2 regions of the Diaphorobacter sp. B2A2W2 genome follow, and region 2 is predicted to be linked to the other one. Evidence: riboswitches for the same ligand, from Rfam matches in the RefSeq annotation. Region 2 holds a riboswitch; the other holds the start of a gene.
What was found. Region 2 has a riboswitch for glycine ahead of gcvT (glycine cleavage system aminomethyltransferase GcvT). Riboswitches for the same ligand answer to the same signal wherever they lie in the genome.

Region 1 (4,352 bases), on a different contig from region 2:
TTCCGCAAAGGCGGCCGCCCGGCCGGCGACCCAACCGGGCGGCAAGGCCAACGACAAGGCTAACGACAAGGCACGTCCGGCCGCCAAACGGACTGCCGCGGCCAGCGCGGGCGCCAAGCGTGCCCCCGCACCATCGCCCACCCAAAAGGCTGCCGCGTCCCGCACGCGGCGGCCGGCAGGCTGAGCTGCGCGGCGGCGCCTGTACCCCACCGCAGGGCTGACACATGAGACTCTTTCCCAACGCACACGCCACCCATCCGCAGTGGCACATGGCCGCGGTGCTGGTGCTGGCGCAACTGCGGGCGCAGATGGCGCTGCCCCAGTACGCCAGTGCACCCACGCTGGGGCTGCTCTACATCACCGACCACTACGCGGACGATGCCGCGGCCCTGCTGGACCTGCTGCGGCGCGAACTGCCGACGGTCACCGACTGGGCAGGCGCGGTCGGCGTGGGCGTGGCGGGCAACAACGTCGAATATTTCGATGAACCCGCGCTCTCGCTGATGCTGTGCGACCTGCCGCGCGCGCACTACCGTGTGTTCTCGGGCGTGGCGCCGCTGGCGCACGGCGATGCGGCCGGGGTGGGCTTTGCGGCCCACACGGCGCTGGTGCATGCGGACGGCCAGACCCCCGAACTGGCGGACCTGGTGGCCGAGATGGCGGGCCGCACCAGCAGCGGCTACCTGTTTGGCGGCGTGGTGGCCAGCCGCGGGGCGCAGGTGCAGCTGGCGCTGCCCGCCGGGGGCGAGGGCGACGGCGTGCTGCACGGCGGCCTGTCGGGCGTGGCCTTTGATGCGCAGGTGGAACTGGTCTCGCGCGTCACGCAGGGCTGCCAGCCCATCGGCGCGCAGGCGGCCATCACCGCCGCGCAGGACAACGTGGTGCTGGAGCTGGACGGCGAGCCCGCGCTGGACGTGCTGCTGGACACGCTGGGCGTGACGCTGCAGGGCGACGCCCAGGCCGCCCTGCGCGCCGTGCGCGCCACGCTGGCAGGGCTGGAGGACGCGGACGCACCGCAGCGCCAGCGCACGGGCCATTTCGGCGCCGACACGCGCGTGCGCCACATCGTCGGGCTGGACGCGACGCGCAGCGGCGTGGCGCTGGGTGACCATGTCGAGGTGGGCATGCGCCTGGCCTTCTGCCAGCGCAACGTCGGCGCGGCCCGTGCCGACCTGATGCGCATCTGCGCCGAGATCCGTGAGGAGCTATCGCCCCAACTCGAAGAGGCGCAGGCGCTGCCCGCCGCAGGCAGCGCGCCGCATGCCGAGCCGGCGGGCGGCCGACGCATTTGCGGTGCGCTGTATGTGAGTTGCTCGGGCCGCGGCGGGCCGCACTTCGGTGGGCCCAGCGCCGAGCTGCAGATCGTGCGCCATGCGCTGGGCGACGTGCCCCTGGCGGGCTTCTTCGCCGGCGGCGAAATCGCCGCGCACCGGCTCTATGGCTACACGGGCGTGCTGACGGTGTTCGTCGCACCGGACGGGGCTTTATAAGCCTTTTGGGCCTCTAGCGCCCGTCCATCAAGCGCAAACAGCTATGCAATGCATAGCACCGTGGCGCTTGCTCAAACGCCGATGACGGCGGGGCGGGGCGCCGCAGCAGGGCGCGGCAGGCCGCAGAACGCGAAGTCCAGCTCCGGCTCCAGCCCGCTCACGATGCGCGCGATGGACTTGCCCGAGCCGCAGGCGTGCGTCCAGCCCAGCGTGCCGTGGCCGGTGTTCAGGAACAGGTTGCCGTAGCGCGTCTTGCCGATCAGCGGCACGTTGCTCGGCGTGGCGGGGCGCAGGCCACTCCAGAACTGCGCCTGGCTCGCATCGCCCGCCCCGGGAAAGAGCTGCTCCACGCGCCGCACGATGGCTTCGCAGCGCACGGCGTTCAGTGCGCGCTCGTAGCCGTTGAGCTCGGCCGTCCCCGCGATGCGCAGCCGGTCGCCCTGGGCACTGGTGTAGCGCGAGAAGACCAGCTTGTACTCGTCGTCCGTCAGGCTCACCTGGTAGGCGGCGGCCGCGTCGCGCACCGGCAGCGTCACCGAATAGCCCTTGGCCGGGTAGATGGGCAGGCGCAGGCCCAGGGGCTGGGCCAGCAGCGGGGTGAATGCGCCCAGCGCCAGCACGTAGGCGTCGCCGCGCACGCGCTCGTAGCCGCCGGCCTCGTTGGTGATCTCCACATGGTCGATGGCGCCGCCCGCCGGGTGCAGCGCGGTGATGTGGCAACCCAGGCGGAATTGCACGCCCGCGGCCTGGGCCACGCTGGCCAGCGCGCGCGTGAACAGGTGGGCGTCGCCGGACTCGTCCTCCGCCGTGTAGGTGGCGCCCGCCAGCTGCGGGCGGACGTGGGCCAGGGCTGGCTCGATGCGCACGGCCTCGTCTGCGTCCACCACGCGGCGGTGGCAGCCCAGCGCACGCATCTGCTCGGCGGGCGCCAGCGCGGCGTCGAACTCCTGGGTGCTGGTGTAGAAGTGCAGGATGCCCTGCGTGCGCTGGTCGTACTGCAGGCCCGTGTCGGCGCGCAGTTGCTGCAGCGTGCTGCGGCTGTAGCTGCCCAGGCTCACGATCTGCTCGATGTTGTGGCGCGTGCGCGCGGGCGTGCATTCGCGCAGGAATTGCAGGCCCCAAAGCCACTGGCGCATGTCCGCGCGCAGGCGAAACAAGAGCGGCGCATCCTCTTTGCCCAGCCACTGCAGCACCTTGAGCGGCGCGCCGGGGTTGGCCCAGGGCTCGGCGTGGCTGACCGAGATCTGGCCGCCGTTGGCGAAGCTGGTTTCCGCACCGGGCACAGCCTGCCGGTCGATGACGGTGACCTCGTGGCCGAGTTGCTGGAGGAAGTACGCAGAGGTGGTGCCGACGACGCCGGCGCCGAGAACGATCACGCGCATGGTTTACAAGCCTTTTTCAAGGTTTGCGCAGGCAGGGCGCGCGCGAGCAGCTATTGAATGAATAGCGAACAGCGGGCGCGACATGGCCTGGCTGCCGCTCCCCCTGTCCTTGGTACCTGAGAGATTCATGCCGCGCGGGACCGTGCGCGGCACTTGCTCCTTCGGTGCGCCACGGCGGGCGTGGCGGCTCTCCAGACGGCTGTGTGGGTGTGCAGTACGGAACCTGAGCGTGTATGGGAGTTTGCGCCTTCGGTGAAACGGCACATGGCCGTTTGCTCTCCTGCGCCGGCCATCGTAGCTGCGCGGGCGCGATGGCCCCAGCGGGCTAACCCTCAGACCATGAACACGCTCTCAGGGTGGGGCGCTGGGCGCATGCTCAGGGGTAGACCGCTTCGCCCAGGTTGAGCATGAGGCGGTTGGCCCAGGCGAACAGCGCGGCGGCGTGCACCGTGTCCAGGATTTCCAGGTCGCTCAGGCCCGCGGCGCGCAGCGGCGCGAGGTGCTGCGGCCCGAATGCACCGGGCGCGCGCGTGAGCGCGGCGCTGGCCTGCGCCAGCGCGCGTTCGCGGGCGTTGGTGCCGGCGCTGTCGGGGTCGGTGAAGATCTGCGCGATCACGTCGTTGCGCTTGGCCAGCTGCTCGAAGCGCTGCGCATGCACCGACGCGCAGTACACGCAGCCGTTGATGCGCGAGACCACGGTGGTGGCCACCTCGCGCTCCGCGCGCGGCAGGCCGCCAGGCGCATACATGATGGCGTTGAACGCCTCCGAGCGCTCGGCGAGCACGCGGGGCTGGTGCGCCAGCACGAGGTAGAAGTCCGACGTGCGTGCCTTGGGGTGGCTTGCGTCCAGCACGGCGTTCTGCTCGGCGCTGGCGGTGGCGGGGTCCACCACGGGCAGCCAGGCCTTCCAGTCCAGCGTCTCGCTGGTGTAGCCGGCCAGGCGCAGCGGCTCGCCGGGCGGGGGTAGGTTGGCAGGGTGCACGAAGGGCGCGTCCGGCGTGGTGGGAGCGACCGCCGTGGCTGCGGTGCCCGCGGGGCCGAGGGCGGCCAGCGCCGCCACGCCGGCCACCAACCGCGCCTGGTAGGCCACGAAGCCGATGAGTTGCGCGAGCAGCACCACGTCCGGCGTGGCGAGGCCCGCCTGGGGCAGGGCGAGCAGGGCCGCGCGGTCGGCCGCAGCGGGCTGCGTGGCCAGCAGCTGCGTGAAATGCGTGATGGCTTGCCAGCGGGCATCCGCCGCGGGGGCGGGCAGGCCGGCCAGGCGCGCGCCGTAATAGTCGGCCAGCGTTGCCACGCCGCTGGCGGCCGCCACGGCCTGGGCCACGGACAGGCGCTCGGCCAGCGCCAGGCCCCCGGGCAGTGCTGGCGCGAGCAGCAGGTCTTCGCAGGCCTGGGTGGCGGTGATGGCCTTGGCGCGCTGTTGGCGCGCGGCCTGGGCATGGGGGGCATGGCCCAGGCGGGCGAGTTGGTCGATGGTGTC
Region 2 (4,352 bases):
CGTGGCCTTCTCGCGGCGGATGTGCTGCTCGCGCGTTTGCAGCGCCAGGCGGTAGGCGGGCTTGCCGTGCACGTCCACGCTCACGCCCACCAGGCGGCCGGGCAGACTGCGCTTGAATTCGTCGCGGCAGGCCATGAAGGCGGCGTGCGGTCCGCCGGCGCCCATGGGCATGCCAAAGCGCTGGGTGGAGCCCACCACGATGTCGGCGTCCCACTCGCCGGGGGCCTTGAGCAGCGTGAGCGCCAGCAGGTCGGTAGCGAAGATGGCGGCGGCCTGCTTGGCGTGGATGGCGTCCACGTCGGCCTGCCAGTCCTGCACCCAGCCGCTGCTGGCAGGGTACTGGATGAGGGCGGCGAAGAAGTCGCCGGCCAGGGCCGCCTGCCATTCCTCCTGGGAATTGGCCACCACCACGGTGATGCCGATGGGGGCGGCGCGGGTCTGGATGACTTCGATGGTCTGCGGGTGCGCATCGCCGGCCACGATGAAGACGTCGCTCTTGGACTTGACCGAGCGCTTGGCCAGCGTCATGGCCTCGGCGGCAGCGGTGGCCTCGTCGAGCATGGAGGCGTTGGCGATGGGCATGGCCGTGAGGTCGCACACCATGGTCTGGAAGTTGAGCAGCGCCTCCATGCGGCCCTGGGAGATCTCGGCCTGGTAGGGCGTGTAGGCCGTGTACCAGGCAGGGTTTTCCAGCACGTTGCGCAGGATGACGCCCGGCGTGTGCGTGCCGTAGTAGCCCTGGCCGATGAAGCTCTTGAGGATGCGGTTCTTCGACGCAATGGCCTGGAGTTCAGCCAGCGCTGCGGCCTCGGTGGCCGGCGCGGGCAGGTCCATGGGGCGCTGGCGCGCGATGGAGCGCGGCACGATGGAATCAATGAGCGCGCGGCGCGAAGCCTCGCCGATCACCGACAGCATGTGTGCTTCGTCGGCGGCGTCGATGCCAATGTGGCGGGGCAGGAATTCAGCGGCGTTTTCAAGCGCCGCCAGGGGCAGGGGGGAGGGCATCTGCATGGCGAGGGACCAGTCTCAAGAGCGATGGGGCGGTGCGGCGGCGCCGTGTGCACGGCGCCGCGGGTGCATCAGGCGTTCTGGGCGAAGGCGGTATAGGCCGTTTCGTCCATCAGACCGGCGAGTTGGCCGGCGTCGCTGAGCTTGACCTTGAAGAACCAGCCGGCGCCCAGCGGGTCGGAGTTGGCCAGGGACGGGTCGGCGCGCAAGGCCTCGTTGACCTCGACGATTTCGCCGGACACGGGCATGTAGACATCGGCAGCGGCCTTGACGGACTCGACCACACCGGCCACGTCGCCCTGGGCAAAGGTGGTGCCCACCGCGGGCAGGTCCACGAACACCACATCGCCCAACGCATCCTGCGCGTGGACGGTGATGCCGACGACGGCCGCGGCCGGGTCGGCTGCGTTGATCCATTCATGGTCTTTGGAAAACTGGATGCTCATGAGGGGCTCCGGGAAGAAGAGGTGGAAGGAAAAGGTTTGAGAGTGGTCAGCCCGCACTGTAGCCGGGCTGACCTGGGCGCGGTGGCAGTTCGCCGTGGTGAATTCAGCCGCGGTAGTAGCGTGTGGGAACAAAGGGCGTGGCAGCCACTTCCATGGGCACGGCCTTGCCGCGCACCATGGCGTTCACACGGGTGCCGGGGGCGGCATGGGCGGGCATTACGTAGGCCAGGGCGATGGGCTTGTCGGCAGTGGGGGCCAGCAGGCCGCTGGTGACTTCGCCGATGCGCTCGCCCGACTCGTTTTGCAACTCGGTGTGCTCACGCACGGGCACGCGCTCCAGCGCCACCAGGCCCACGCGCTTGCGCGTGAGGGTGGCCGGGCTGTCGATCTGGGCCAGCACCTTGTCGGCACCGGGAAAACCGCCAGCGCGCGCGCCGCCTGTACGGCGCACCTTCTGGATGGCCCAGTTCAGGCCGGCTTCGGGTGGGGTGGTGGTGGTGTCGATGTCGTTGCCATACAGGCACAAGCCGGCTTCCAGGCGCAGCGAATTGCGTGCACCCAGGCCGATGGGCTTGACCTCGGGCTGGGCCAGCAGCGTGCGCGCCAAGGCCTCGGCCTGCGCGGCGGGCACCGAGATCTCGAAGCCGTCCTCGCCGGTGTAGCCGCTGCGCGTCACGAAGCACAGCGCCCCGGCGATGTCGAAATGCCCGCCGGTCATGAACACCAGTTTGTCCACGCCTGGTGCCAGACGCGCGAGCACCGCAGCCGCCTGTGGGCCCTGCAGCGCGAGCAGGGCCTGGTCGGGCATGGGAATCACCTGGCAGCGTTGGCCGATGCGCGCCTGGATGTGGGCAATGTCGCCCACCTTGCAGGCGCCGTTGACGATCACGAAGAGCTCGTCCTGTGCCATGCGGAAGAACATGAGGTCGTCGATGATGCCGCCCTCGTCATTGAGGAGCAGGCCGTAGCGCTGCTTGCCCACGGGCAGGTCGACCACGTCCACGGGCATCAGCGTCTCGAATGCTGCTGCGGCGTCAGGGCCGAACAGCTTGAGCTGCCCCATGTGCGACACGTCAAACAGGCCGGCCGCCGTGCGCGTGTGGTGGTGCTCGGCCATCAGGCCCATGGGGTATTGCACGGGCATGGAGTAGCCGGCGAAGGGCACCATGCGGGCGCCCAGTTCGATGTGCAGGGCGTTGAGGGGAGTGGTGAGCAGGTCGGACATGGCGGACATGGCAATGGGCGAAGGCAAATGGTGGAGCGATCTCTCGATCGCCGATTTGCCCCGCTGTCCGCTTTACCTGAGAGATTCACCCCGCCTGCATGGCATGTCACGGGGCTTGCTCCTTCGGTGGGCCGCATGCTGCTGCGGCCTCTCTCCAGCAAGGGAAACACCCGCATCCCTGCGGGCGTGTCGCCAGTCCTTTTGCCTGAGCGTTCGGCTGCTGCCTGCGCCTTCGGCGGCCCGGCCCTGGGGGGCGCGGACTCTCTCCTGACGGGACGGATTCTATCTATTTTGCGTACACGAGATCACGCAGGGCCAGTGAAAGCGATGGCACGTAGGTGATGACCAGGAGGCACAGCAGGACCACGCCCACGAACGGCAACAGGTGGGCGACGATACGATCCAGGGAGATGCGCGCCACCGTGCATGCCGCGAACAGGTTCACGCCAAAGGGCGGCGTGATCATGCCCAGCGCCAGGTTCACCACCATGATCAGCCCGAAGTGCACCGGGTCCACGCCGAAGTGCTGGGCCACCGGCGCCAGGATCGGCGCCAGCACGATGATGGCGGCGCTGGTCTCGATGAACATGCCGATCACGAACAGCGCGGCATTCACGCCCAGCAGGAACAGCGCGGGCGACTGCAGCACCTCCTGCAGCCAGCGGCCGATGGCGTCCGGCACGCCAGCGCGCGTGATGAGGAAGGCAAACAGGCCCGCATTGGCAATGATGAACATGATCACCGCCGACGAGATGGCCGATTTGCGCAGGATGGCGAACAGGTCCGCGATGCGGATCTCGCGGTAGATCAGCATGCCCACCACCAGCGCGTAGAACACGGCCACGGCAGAGGCCTCGGTGGGCGTGAACACGCCGCCGTAGATGCCGCCCAGGATGATGACTGGCATCAGCAGTGCCCAGCCCGCCTGCAGCAGCGCGCGGCCGAAGGGCATGCGTCCGTCGCCGTCATGCTTGCCCCAGCCCTTGTACTTGCAATACACCCAGACGAACAACATCAGCGCACCGCTGATGAGGATGCCGGGGCCGAAGCCGGCGATGAACAGCTCGCCAATCGACACCTCGGCCGCCACGCCGTACAGGATCATGGGGATGGACGGCGGGATGATCACACCCAGCTCGGCACTGGTGGCTTGCAGCGCGGCCGCGTAGCTAGTGGGGTAGCCATGCTTGATGAGCGCAGGAATCAGGATGGCGCCGATGGCGAACGTGGTCGCCACCGATGACCCTGAGACGGCCGCGAAGATCATGCAGGTGAGCACGCAGGTCATGGGCAGGCCGCCCTGCACGCCGCCCACGATGCTCTTGGCAAACTCCACGAGCCGGCGCGAAATACCGCCGGTCTCCATGAGGTTGCCCGCCAGGATGAAGAACGGAATGGCTGCGAGCGGAAACTTGTTGATGGAGGCGAACATCTCCTTCACGGAAATCAGCATGTTGGCGTTCGCCACCTGGATGCCCAGGATGGAGGCCAGCCCGATGGAGACGGCCACGGAGATGGTGAGCGCGAAGCACAGCACCATGGTGGAGATCATGACCGTGGTCATAGGGCCCCCACGCGCGTCATTTCATGTACCCGCCGCCCCCCGAGGGGGCCGCTCGCTTGTTTGAGGCGGCTCTGCGCGGCGCTCATTGGGCAGTCTCCAGTTCATGGCG

Region 1: it holds a riboswitch for glycine, as region 2 does, so the genes downstream of both, AC1PPL_RS12060 (D-amino acid dehydrogenase) here and gcvT (glycine cleavage system aminomethyltransferase GcvT) in region 2, are expected to answer to the same signal.

Annotation. Positions count from the first base shown of each region.
Region 1 is NZ_JBWZOR010000006.1:106,043-110,394, reverse strand. Features, by position in the region: gene AC1PPL_RS12070 (PhaM family polyhydroxyalkanoate granule multifunctional regulatory protein) at 1-184, shown strand, start outside; gene AC1PPL_RS12065 (FIST signal transduction protein) at 225-1,490, shown strand; gene AC1PPL_RS12060 (D-amino acid dehydrogenase) at 1,562-2,872, opposite strand; glycine riboswitch at 2,966-3,077, opposite strand; gene AC1PPL_RS12055 (peroxidase-related enzyme) at 3,249-4,352, opposite strand, start outside.
Region 2 is NZ_JBWZOR010000001.1:158,681-163,032, forward strand. Features, by position in the region: gene gcvP (aminomethyl-transferring glycine dehydrogenase) at 1-1,011, opposite strand, end outside; gene gcvH (glycine cleavage system protein GcvH) at 1,080-1,454, opposite strand; gene gcvT (glycine cleavage system aminomethyltransferase GcvT) at 1,558-2,688, opposite strand; glycine riboswitch at 2,733-2,847, opposite strand; glycine riboswitch at 2,867-2,959, opposite strand; gene AC1PPL_RS00730 (TRAP transporter large permease) at 2,966-4,243, opposite strand; gene AC1PPL_RS00735 (TRAP transporter small permease) at 4,326-4,352, opposite strand, start outside.